3 regions of the Enterococcus sp. AMC1157 genome follow, and region 2 is predicted to be linked to each of the others. Evidence: a T-box and tRNA genes for the amino acid it is inferred to sense, from the RefSeq annotation. Region 2 holds a T-box; the other regions hold tRNA genes.
What was found. The T-box of region 2 lies ahead of argS (arginine--tRNA ligase). A T-box ahead of a tRNA ligase gene usually reads a tRNA of that ligase, here a tRNA-Arg.

Region 1: it has a tRNA-Arg gene. The T-box ahead of argS (arginine--tRNA ligase) is inferred to sense a tRNA for this amino acid. The anticodon was not compared.
Region 3: it has a tRNA-Arg gene. The T-box ahead of argS (arginine--tRNA ligase) is inferred to sense a tRNA for this amino acid. The anticodon was not compared.

What each region holds. Positions count from the first base shown of each region.
Region 1 covers NZ_CM177099.1:2,837,305-2,841,579, reverse strand. Annotated here, with positions in the region: gene AC4BBX_RS13835 (phosphoglycerate kinase) at 1-139, opposite strand, end outside; gene gap (type I glyceraldehyde-3-phosphate dehydrogenase) at 235-1,236, opposite strand; gene AC4BBX_RS13825 (sugar-binding transcriptional regulator) at 1,276-2,313, opposite strand; tRNA gene AC4BBX_RS13820 (tRNA-Arg) at 2,623-2,694, opposite strand; gene rpoN (RNA polymerase factor sigma-54) at 2,748-4,064, shown strand; gene AC4BBX_RS13810 (hypothetical protein) at 4,176-4,275, opposite strand, start outside.
Region 2 covers NZ_CM177099.1:820,101-824,375, reverse strand. Annotated here, with positions in the region: gene argF (ornithine carbamoyltransferase) at 1-615, shown strand, start outside; T-box leader at 1,238-1,434, shown strand; gene argS (arginine--tRNA ligase) at 1,508-3,199, shown strand; gene AC4BBX_RS03930 (class I SAM-dependent methyltransferase) at 3,241-3,984, opposite strand; gene AC4BBX_RS03925 (arginine repressor) at 4,050-4,275, opposite strand, start outside.
Region 3 covers NZ_CM177099.1:1,087,074-1,091,348, forward strand. Annotated here, with positions in the region: gene AC4BBX_RS05360 (NADP-dependent oxidoreductase) at 1-184, opposite strand, end outside; gene AC4BBX_RS05365 (MarR family winged helix-turn-helix transcriptional regulator) at 223-630, opposite strand; gene AC4BBX_RS05370 (hypothetical protein) at 1,056-1,565, opposite strand; tRNA gene AC4BBX_RS05375 (tRNA-Arg) at 1,784-1,857, opposite strand; gene AC4BBX_RS05380 (hypothetical protein) at 2,027-2,278, opposite strand; gene AC4BBX_RS05385 (O-methyltransferase) at 2,424-3,119, opposite strand; T-box leader at 3,241-3,450, shown strand; gene AC4BBX_RS05390 (helix-hairpin-helix domain-containing protein) at 3,472-3,729, shown strand; gene proS (proline--tRNA ligase) at 3,742-4,275, shown strand, end outside.

The sequences.
Region 1 (4,275 bases), 880 kb from region 2:
CATAGTTGATTGTTGGTAAAGCTGCTTTGATACGTGTGTCATCGGTAATCACGCCATCTTTCAATGGAACGTTGAAATCCACACGAACAAGAACTTTTTTACCTTTTAAATCAAGATCTTGAACAGTCATTTTAGCCATTAAAATTGCCTCCTAATATCGTCTTTCTCTTAAAAAAAGCGGAGAAGCGCGTCGCTTCCCCGCTTTGATACTGCCAATTCAGATAGTGAACTATCTTATAAATTAGCGAAGTATTCTAAAGTACGAACTAATTGTGCAGTGTATGACATTTCATTGTCATACCATGAAACAGTTTTAACTAATTGTTTGTCGCCAACTGTCATTACACGAGTTTGAGTTGCATCAAATAATGAACCGTAAGTAATACCTACGATATCAGAAGATACGATTTCGTCTTCAGTGTAACCATAAGATTCGTTAGCTGCTTTAGCCATTACTGCATTGATTTCATCAACAGTAACTTGTTTGTCTAAAACAGTTACTAATTCAGTTAATGAACCAGTTGCGATAGGAACACGTTGAGCAGCTCCATCTAATTTACCGTTCAATTCTGGAATTACTAAACCAATAGCTTTAGCAGCACCAGTTGAGTTAGGAACGATGTTTGCAGCAGCCGCACGAGCACGACGGAAATCACCTTTAGGGTGTGGTCCATCAAGAGTCATTTGGTCACCAGTGTATGCGTGGATAGTTGTCATTAAACCTTCAACAACGCCGAAGTTATCGTTTAACGCTTTAGCCATTGGAGCTAAGCAGTTAGTAGTACATGAAGCACCTGAGATAACTGTTTCTTCGCCTGTTAAGATTTCATGGTTTGTGTTGTAAACGATTGTTGGAACATCATCTCCACCAGGAGCTGAGATAACAACACGTTTAGCACCAGCAGTTAAGTGTTTTTCTGCAGCAGCTTTTGAAGTAAAGAAACCAGTACATTCTAGAACGATGTCTACGCCTAATTCGCCCCATGGTAATTCTTCAGGGTTGCGGTTAGCTAATACTTTAACCTCTTTACCATTAACATCAAAAGAACCTTCGTGAACTTCAACAGTACCGTTGAAACGTCCTTGAGTTGTATCATATTTTAACAAGTGTGCTAACATTTTAGCATCTGTTAAGTCGTTGATAGCAACCACTTCGATTCCTTCTACATCTTGGATACGACGGAATGCTAAGCGTCCGATACGTCCAAATCCATTAATACCTACTTTAACTGTCATTTAAGATTTCCTCCTTATGAAAATCATAAAAATTTTATTTTAAAGGGTTACCCCTTTTAAAATCTGATTAGCCGCAGCTTCATCTGTGATGAGCCACGTTTGTTTTGGTGCATTTTTCATATAAGCTCGGATGGCTTTTGTCTTACTTTTACCTCCGGCTATCGCAAACACGTAAGGGATGTTCTTTATATCTTTTAATTGTAAACCAATTCGAGGGATTTTGTAAACCACTTCCCCTTCTTCATCAAAAAAATATCCAAATGATTCAGCTACTGCATTTTTTTGCTTAAGCATCAAAATCTCTTCTTCTGTCATTTTTCGACGAGCAGCCATGTGTAAAGCTTTCCCAATACTATGAATAACACAGTTAGCTTCACTTATCAAGTTCAATACTTCTAAAATTGATGGTTCTTTCATCAATGATTGATAAGTTGCTTTACTTAATTGCTCCGGCACATACAGTGCTCGATAATTCCCATTTGAACGTGTCGCCATCTCCGCACAAATTGAATTGGCTTGTACATTGACAGATTCACCAATACCTCCTCTAGCAGGAACAAAGGTATTTTCTCGCTGTTCAGTCTCTAAATTAGAGAGCTCACGAGCAATTTTCGCCATCGTTGTTCCACCCATTACAGCTATAATATTGTGTCCATTAGGTAAATGATTATCTAAAGCTTCAGTCAGTAGGTGTCCAAATTCATTGATGACTTTCACTTGCTGGTCACTGTCTCCGCCTGTAATCAAGCAGCGATCAATGCCAAAATAAGTCGCCAATCTTTTTTCTAGTTGACGGACTCTGAAAAATTGTTCCATCAAACTACCCAACCGACTATAAACCTCTTCCCCTTTTTGGGTGAGCATCATACCACTTTTGGAGCTATCAATTAAATTGAGTTTTCTCAGTAAATCCGTTTCTGTTCGTAGCACACGCTCAGTCATGTCCACACTTTCAGCAAGTGTTCTACGTCCAACCGGCTGCATCCAATAAATATTTTGTAGTATTCGATATCTCTCCTGAATAACTAACAAAATATCTGGTGCGATTGCTTCAATCAATTGTAATTCATCAAGCATATGCAACCTCCATTGGACACATATTGTCCTAGATAGACTTAATACGACCCATGTATTATAAAAAAAATCGAATCACTGTCGAATTTCAATTCCTTACGAAGATAATTTTAGCATGTTCCCTCTTAATTATCAACCGTTAGCCGGATAAAAAATGTAAAGTTCCTGCTTTTTCTGTCAATTCTATGTAAAAAATAAGTCTAGGACAATGGTCATCCAGACTTCTTTTAGGATTCGGTTTATGATTTTAGTCGTTCAACAGTATTTTGCCATTTTTCACTTCTTCAAGTATACTGTAATCAGTTAAAAAAACGCACCTGAAGGGAATCGAACCCCTGTCTCAAGAACCGGAATCTTGTGTGATATCCACTACACTACAGGTGCAAATACTTTACATAGTTTAGCGGAAGTTTAGAAAAAAAACAAGGGGAGTTACCATGAAATTTGAACAGCAATTTACGCAACAACAAAAACAGACTCAAAAACTAGCCATGACTCAAAAACTACAACAATCTATTCAGGTTTTACAATTTTCGACGGAAGAATTAACTGACTTTATCGAAAATGAATCGTTAGAAAATCCTTTATTAGAAGTTGTTTTGCCAAATTATACAGCTAACTATTCTAAACCACGGACTTCTACAGGGACTGAAATGAATTATCTTAGTCAAATCCCTGATAGTCGAATTTCTTTATTTGAGCATCTTCTTGATCAAATTCATTTAAATTATCGTGACACCTATCTTCGAACCCTGGTTTTGTACTTAGTGGAACACATTGATTTGAATGGTTTTTTAACAATCACTTTAGAAGAAGCAGAAAAAAATACGGGTGGGACAACCATTCAAATATTAGACGCTTTAACCTTAATTCAACAGCTCGATCCGGCAGGTGTCGGCGCCAGAAACTTACAAGAGTGTTTAATGTTACAAACGGAAAGAGACAATTACGCACCAGAATTGGCCTATGTGATTTTAGAAGAATGCTTTACAGAACTAGTAGATCGAAAGTGGGAAATGATTGCTAGACGATTCAGTATCACTATGTCCAATGTTCAACAAGTGTTTGATTATATTCAAAGCTTGACCCCTACCCCTGGTGCTGCTTTTGGTTCGACAGAAGGTTTGTACATTATTCCAGATTTAACTGTCAAGATAAAAGACAATCAGATTACCCTTTTATCCAATCGAAATAGTACACCTGAGATTAAATTCCAACAAAACTATTTTGAACAAATGAAACAAAGTGGTGATAAAGAAGTATTACAGTACTTAAAAGCCAAACAACAGGATTTTGAATGGCTGAAAAAAACCATTCAGCAACGTGGAGACACTATTTTCAATGTTGGCAATGAAATTATCCAAAGGCAGCAAGCGTTCTTTTTAAATTCAGAGCATCCGATAAAACCACTTATTTTAAAGGATATTGCAGAAAAATTGGATATTCATGAATCGACAGTTAGTCGTGCCGTCAATGGAAAATATTTAGAAACAGATTTTGGTGTATTTGAATTAAAAACCTTCTTTAGCCAAAAATTAGCTTCTGAAGAAGGCGAAGATCGTTCAACGACGGATGTGAAGAATCGCTTGAAACAACTCGTTTCAGAAGAAAACAAACGTAAACCACTCTCTGACCAGAAAATCGTTGATCTGCTAAAAGCCGAGGGAGTCGATATTTCTCGAAGAACAGTAGCTAAATATCGTGATGGCTTAGGTATTCCGAGCTCAGCAAAACGAAAAAGGTTTGATGATTAGCATTTTTTCGTTTTACTTTCATTAAGGTTCTGATATCAAACAAAAAAAGTTGCAAGTGAGCAACTTTTTTTGTTTGATATTTTTTGACATAGTACATCACTTCTTCAGTGACTAACTATTTGTACTTCCATCAGCATTCATCAGTGTTTGATGATTTTTTATATTTAAAATAAATGAAACTACATTAAGGGCTGCTCCTAAAATCAAACTA
Region 2 (4,275 bases):
GACTGGCATCCTACACAAATGATTGCCGATTTTTTGACGATTCAAGAAAATCTTGGAGATCTTAAAAAGGTTAAGTTAGCTTATTGTGGGGATGGTCGAAACAATGTTGCCAACTCCTTGTTAATTACAGGAGCTATTTTAGGAACGGATGTACGAATTGTTGCTCCTAAAGAACTTCATCCAGATGAAGAACTTGTCGCGTTAGCCAAAAAATACGGTCAAGAATCTGGAGCAGAAATCTTAATTACAGACGATGTAGAAAAAGGTGTACTCCATGCAGATGTTCTTTATACAGATGTCTGGGTTTCAATGGGAGAAGAAGAGAAATTTGCTGAACGGATTGAGCAATTATTACCTTATCAAATTAATCAGCAAATAGTTGATCTGACTCAAAATGAAAAAGTCATATTTTTACATTGTTTGCCAGCATTTCATGATACGGAAACTAGTTATGGTTTAGAAATAGCTAAAAAGTATGACATAGAAGCAATGGAAGTAACAGATGAAGTGTTCCGCAGTAGCTATGCTAAACAATTTGATCAAGCAGAAAATCGGATGCACTCAATTAAGGCAATTATGGCAGCCACTTTGGGACATTTATTTATTCCAAATTAGAAAGCGATGTGTAGCGTAGCGATTTAGTTGGAAGATCGTTACCCTTCACAGTTATCTTTCTAATCTATTCGCTACACTACAGAACGAAGTCTGCTTTTGTCGACCGTGGGACCAACTGGAGCCAGTAGTCTCCAGTCTGCCAAGCTTCAAACTGTAACTAATCGCTACGATAAGTTACAGTAGTTCACATTGGCTCCTCTTTCAAGGTGACGGCGCAGCTTTCGTTGTTCCATTACGCTGGTTAGTTTTTAACATTTTTGTAGGTTAACTAATCAAGTGAAGACATTCTGTAAAATTAATGACAGCAATGAGTGCAATAAGATTACTCTAGTCAATCAATATTCAGCGTAACGAAGAGAAAGGCTTGCGTTGTCGCCACGTCAAGAATTCAATGTGAACAACGCCCAGTTGCCAATTGATTGGTTACTGGGCGTGTGAAGCTTGAAAGCTCCAAGACTACAGGCTTGGAGCGGTTCCGGGCTGACCTAAGCAAGACTCTCTCGTAGTGAAGCGTCAAATTTGCGGTGAATGGTAACGTAAAATTGTCAAATATACCAATAAAACTTAATCACAAGACTGGCGTATTCTCCCAAGATTTGCTATAATCATTTTACATTTCATAGATGATTTAGTGATCAAGAGAGTAGCTGTTCATTTTTTATGTAGCGAGTTCGGGAAGGTGAGAGCCGAATTAAAAAAGAAGAGTGAAGCGTACTTGTGAAAATTTGCTTAGCAAACGGATATCTACCGTTATCAGATAAAGTGGGTTCGCATGAAGCGAACAATCAGAGTGGTACCGCGGGAATTCTCGTCTCTAGTGTTTTAAACGCTAGGGGCTTTTTGTTTGCCTTTAGCTATTAATCAATGAAACAAAATTAGGAGGAAAGAAAGAATGAATAACAAAGACATTGTCTCAAAAGCCATTTTTGATGTTGTCAAAGAAGACTTATCACTAGAACAAGTTCAACAATTATTGGAAAATCCGAAATCAGCAGATCACGGAGATGTTGCATTTCCAGCATTTTCATTAGCAAAAGTTTATCGTAAAGCTCCACAACAAATTTCAGCTGATTTAGCAGAAAAAATTGATGGTTCTTCTTTTGATAAAATTGAAGTTGTTGGACCTTACTTGAACTTTTTCATGAACAAGTCAGTGGTTAGTGAGTCAGTTTTATCCGAAGTAATTAAAGAAAAAAATCATTTTGGTGATACTCAACAAGGAAATAATGCCAATGTGCCAATCGATATGTCCTCACCAAATATTGCTAAACCAATTTCAATGGGACACTTACGTTCAACTGTTATCGGTAATTCTATTGGTTTCATTTTAGAAAAAGTTGGCTATAATCCAATTCGTATCAACCATTTAGGAGACTGGGGAACCCAATTTGGGAAGTTAATTGTTGCCTATAAAAAATGGAGTTCAGCAGAAGCCGTTCAAAGCAATCCGATTAAAGAACTTGTGGGAATCTATGTGAAATTCCATGATGAAGCTGAGACAGATCCATCACTAGAAGATGAGGCGCGTGCTTGGTTTAAAAAATTGGAAGATGGAGACGAAGAAACAATTGCTTTATGGAAATGGTTCCGTGAAGAGTCTTTGAAAGAATTCAATAAAGTTTATGATATGCTAGAAGTTTCTTTTGATTCATTAAATGGGGAAGCTTTCTACAACGATAAAATGAATGAAGTTGTGGATTTATTAGCAGAAAAAAATCTTTTAAAAGAAGATCAAGGGGCAGAAATTGTTGATCTTTCTAATTATGACTTAAATCCTGCTTTGATCCGCAAGTCTGATGGCGCTACTTTATATATTACTCGTGATATGGCAGCGGCGATTTATCGTAAACGTACGTATGACTTTGCTCAATCATTGTATGTAGTAGGAAATGAACAAAGTTATCATTTCAAACAATTAAAAGCTGTATTAAAAGAAATGGATTACGATTGGTCAGATGACATGCACCATATTCCATTTGGTTTGATTACTAAAGATGGTAAAAAATTATCTACTCGTAAAGGGAAAATTGTTTTACTTGAAGAAGTTTTAAATGAAGCTATTGATTCTGCGAAAGAACAAATTAGTGAGAAAAATCCAAACTTGGAAAACAAAGAGGAAGTTGCGAAACAAGTGGGTGTTGGTGCAGTTGTTTTCCACGATTTAAAAAATGATCGTCTAAATAATTTTGATTTCTCATTGGAAGAAGTGGTACGTTTTGAAGGTGAAACTGGACCTTACGTACAATATGCTCATGCCCGTGCGATGAGCTTGCTTGGAAAAGCTGGTTTTACTCCAAATGAAGAGACTGCCTATGCATTAAATGATGAAGACAGTTGGGAAGTTATCAAATTAATTCAACGTTATCCAGAAACAATTCAACAAGCGGCTACAAAATACGAACCGTCTGTGATTGCAAAACATGCGATTAAACTAGCGCAAGCCTTTAATAAGTATTATGCGAACGTAAAAGTTTTAGCAGATGATTCTGAAAAAGAAGCCCGTTTGGCACTTGTTTACGCAGTAACAGTACTATTAAAAGAAGACCTACGCTTGTTAGGTTTACACGCACCAGATAAAATGTAATAGAAAAAGCATGGACTCCTTTGTTTTGGAGTCCATGCTTTTTACGGTTTAGATGAAATCACTCGCAAACGTCGATAGTCGGTTACCCACTGTGTTTTTTGCCACAGTTTTCCTCGAGCGTTTTCTTCAAATCGAGTAAGAATTTCAAGTTGTTCCTCAGAATTAAAAGAAGACAATTCTGTTTCAAAAAACTGTTTGGCGAAATTTATTAAGCCGATTTGTCCACCTGAAAGAACTGTCGGGCGAGGGAAATCATAAATCTGATCTACCGTAAATCCATTTTTATTTAATAAATGTTGGAAGGAATCGACAGTTGGAAAAGTGAATTTTGAATGATACTCAACGTTGAAAGGAAGTAGGGCTTCTTGAAAACTTTCCTCAACTATTTTAATATTACCTTTAGCACCGAATTCACAGATCAATTTACCTTGTGAAGTTAGTGCTTGTTCGATGTTATAAATTAATTTTTCGTGATTGGAAATCCAATGGAAAGCAGCATTTGAAAAAACGATGTCCCATTGATTTTTATAGGTCATTGTTAATGCATCTTGAACTTGAAAATTGATTGTAGGAAAATTTTCTTGGGCTTGCCGAATCATTTCTTCCGATCCATCAATACCTAAGACCTCTCCGTAAGAAGCAAGTTGAGATGTTAAGGTTCCAGTGCCACAGCCAATATCTAGAATTTTTTGCCCTGATTTTATCGGTAGAAAACTTAGTAAATCTTTTCCATATTCAGAAATGAAGGGATGTTTTTCATCATAGGTATTTGGGTTCCATTTCAAAAAAAATCAACTCCTTTTATAAGAAAAAGCCACTGAATACTTAATCAGTAGCTTTTGTTAAATAGTTATAGTGAGTGTGCTCTAAAGAAAGCTTCCATTTTTTTTGCATCTTCTTCTGTTCTGGAAATAATAACAATTGTATCAAAACCAGCTAAAGAACAAACTTTTTCTTCCATCGATACTTCATCAATCGCAGCTGCTAGAATTGGAGCATTATCAGGAATCGTATTGATAATCGTCATAAATTGCACACGATCAATTTTAGTGACTACATCTTGGGTCATCAGAATT
Region 3 (4,275 bases), 270 kb from region 2:
TCAAGGGCATTGAATAACGCAAAACATATTTTGCATCACCATTGCGAATTCTGTAATCAACTGGATTCAAACTTGCTGCATGGACTTTGATTATTATACTATTATCAGACAATACATTTTTTTGTATTTCATTCAAAAAAAGTTGTTCTTGCTTTCCGTATTGCTTTATTTGATACGCAAACATCTGCCCTCTCCTCTATTCGCCAATCTAATTTTTTGTGTTTATTTCACTAATTTTGTTAATAAATTTAGAAGAGTATTTTCTTCTTCCTCATTCAATGGCGATATCATCGGTTTATTTGAATGCTCAAATTCTCTCTCACAATGTTCCAGTTCTTTTGTTGCATTCTCTGTAATTCTAACAACAACTTCTCGGTTATTATTCTTGTTTCTTTCACGTATAACGTAATTTTTTTCTTCTAAAATCTTTAAGTGTCTAGTGACCGCAGCACTATCTATTTTCAACTCATTTTGCAAAATTGTTTGCGAACACTGTCCATTCTCTTTCAGAAACAACATTAATTCATAACGTGTGATACTAAATCCTGTTTCTTTTTCAAATTTAGTGGTCATTTCTTGATTGGCAAGTTTAAGTTGATAAAATAGTTTGCTAAGTTGTCTCAAATTCATCTATTATTCCTTTCATATTTGATTAATCAATAGTTGACTAATCAAATATAACTCATTTCTAATACTTTGAAAAGTAGTTTGCTTCAATTAATTCTAAAAATTTATTCGTATTATCAAATAACACCGCTAGTAAAATTAAGGTAGACAACTAAATAAGTCATTTGTGCTACACTCAAAATAGTTCCTACCAAAGTATTAGGTGAATTAAAAGGCAATAATAAAAATAGCATAATCTGTGTAAGCACATTTGACTACTTGCCTAATCTAAAAAATTATGGACATTATTTTTCTCCTATAGTTAGAATTAAAATGAATGAAAAATCTCTTGATTCCTCAGAATATAGGTCTCGTTTAGAAATAAAAGAATATTCTTTTGATTCATTCAAAACCTAATCTATCAAATTCATAACAGCCACCTAGAAAAACTAAGTGGCTGTTTCAGATAGATCGATACCTTTTGTTCCAAAATCAATTATATTGTCTATTTTACTCCCTATTTGATTCAAACATTTTCTTAAATCCGCATTAACAATATATGGACTATCCATCACAATATAGATTTGTTTTCTTAATTGAGATATTTTTTCATCTGACAAGTCTAAATTATCTAGATGAGATAAGAACTCACCTTCTTTTTTCTCTCTTCTTAATCTTACTTTTCTACCAGATAAATAACTAGGTTCTTTTTCATATAGATGAATAATCAGTTTTTTATTTTTAGCTTTTAACAAAACATCAGCAATCTTTTCCCACCAATGTTTATCTATTGAACCCATCGACATTCCAAAAATTACAATAATATCACTATTCTCAATAGTATTTTCAGCATTTCTACGTCTATACTCTCTGCTATTCGCAAGTGAGTCAGGTTTAAGTAAATCAATTAAATCATCTTTATCAAAAAAATCTGATGCTAATTGTGTCTCATCATTCAATCATAATGTTAAAAATCGGTCAATTACTCCATGAACATTGATTACTTCTTTATTAAGGATTTGTTGTAAGTTTGAACTATTAAAACTATTATTTTTTGTGGAATACTTTTGCCAGTTCGAATCTCAGTTCGTCTACGTCATAACAAAAAAATATAAAAAAACCTGATGAAATGCTTATTTAAAAGCTTTTCCATCAGGAATAAATAACTTAACTTTTACGTCACAGGAGGGATTCGAACCCCCGACCGTCCGCTTAGAAGGCGGATGCTCTATCCAGCTGAGCTACTATGACAAATTATCATATGTGGCGATTGCTGTAAATCACCAACGAAAATGAGTTTATCATATTTAAAAAAACAATACAATAGTTTTGAGTAAAATAGTCCAAATGTATGTTTTTTTAGTATCATTAATAATTTTCATTACTATCCATTTGCTATACTAGTTAGATTTCAAAATTTCTATAAGCTATCGGTAATTGGCAAGTCTTTTAAGCGATTCATATTCCCTAAATATTGTGTACTTTCATCAATCAGCTCTTTATCTTTGATCGGTATCGTACCATCCGCCAAAATTCTTCTATCTTCCAACATATCATTTTCTAGAACTTGTTCTAAGCGAGTGATTTGACTATTGATTCCTATCGTCGGTGCATCAATAAAGGGTATAATCGAAATAGCTGATTGGTCTTGAGTTTGCGAAATAAATTTCATTGATACTCCCTCCAATTTTCAGATTTTTCTTTATTTTACCATATTCCCTAAGAAGAACTGATTTTCAACATTGATTCAATCCTGCTATCAAAAAAAAATCCTCATTTTTCACCTATTTCTATCAGGTAAAAAACAAGGATTATTTCTATACTTCTGTGTCGATGACTACTTCATCAGCTTCTTTCGTAATTAAGGCAATTCCATCTCCTAAAGGAACTAGACTTGTCGTCAAGTCTGGATGACTATTAATTACATCCAAGAAACGTTTTAATTTACGGTGAATTGTACGACGATTACGAGGAACTTCTTCAATTGGATCTAAGACTGTTCCTCCTTGAAATACATCATCCACCATCAAAACGCCCCCTTTTTTTAGCAGACGTAAACATTCAGGTAAAAATTCAATATATTTTGATTTCGCACTGTCCATAAAAATAAAATCATACGGACCTGTTAATTCTGGTAAAATATCTGCTGCTTGTCCCTCTAGTAAAGTTACTTTATCTTCCAAACCCAGACGTTCATAAGTTGCTTTGGCTTTACGAATCATAACATCAAAACGATCGATTGTCGTAACATGACCTTCATCACCTACGTATTGAGCCATTAAACTTGAAGAAAAACCAAGTGCTGTCCCAATCTCTAAAACTTCTTTCGGTTTAATTTGTCCTAATAAGAATTGCATGAAGACGACTGTCTCATGGGGAATAATCGGCACTTCATTTTCATTGGCTTCCTTTTCGACTTTCCCTAACTCACCGGATAATTGTTTTTGCTCTGTTCGTAAAAAATCGACAAGCTCTGGTTGGACAACAGGTCGATACATCATTTCATTTCTCATTTTTTTGCTCCTTATATAATAGTCATAGTTTCCTTATCGTGTTCACTGTTGTTCATTATACTAAAGTTTAAAGCCAATTCACAAGTAAAAATAGCTTGCCTTTTTTTGAATTTCAGATTAGTATAGAAGCAAGATTTGGATTAGTAGCGAAAATATGATTCGAGAGAGTGAAACCTTGGCTGGAAGTTTTATATCCCCTATTTTTGTGAACCTACCAATAAATTAGATTGTGAAAACAATCGGGTTAGAACCCTTATCTTCGTTGCGAGTGGAATAGAGACCTCTATTCAATAAAGGTGGTACCGCGAATGTTCAGCATTTCGTCCTTTTTAATGGGATGAGAATGCTTTTTTTGTTGCTAAAAATCGGCAAACCTTTCATTGGCAACAAAAAAATTTCGATAGGAGCAACTATGACTTACGAAGAATTTTTACAGACCCTTTCTAAACCAGCTCGTGGTGCTTTAGAGTTCGAAACCATTGATAGCTTTGAAAAACTAGCAGACTTAACAGAAAAGCAAGTCTTAGCGATTCATGGTATAGGTCCTAAATCACTCCCCACCATGCGAGCCGCATTAGAGAAAGAAAACTTACAATTCAAACAAAAATAAGGAGCTTACAACATGGCACAAAAAAATGATTTTACAGAATGGTACTTACAAACTGTTCAACAAGCAGAATTAATGTCTTATTCACCTGTCCGTGGATCAATTATCTTCCGTCCAGATGGTTACGAATTATGGGAACACATTCAAGAAGAATTTAACAGCTTTTTACGCAGTGAAGGGATTCGCAATGCCTATTTCCCAATGCTTATTCCAAAAAGCTTTTTCATGAAGGAAGCCGATCATATCGAAGGATTCGCACCAGAACTTCCTTGGGTAACTGAAGTTGGCGATGAAAAATTAGAAGAACCTTTGGCATTACGTCCAACTTCTGAAACGATGATTGGTACAGCTTTTTCGGATTGGATTAACTCTTATCGTGACCTACCTTATGAAATCAATCAATGGGCAAACGTCTTCCGTTGGGAAAAGAAAACTTTACCTTTCCTACGTACTTCAGAATTTTTATGGCAAGAAGGTCATACGGCCCATATTGATGCTGAAGATGCTCGTAAACGTACCCTACGCATTTTAGATGAATACGCACGTTTG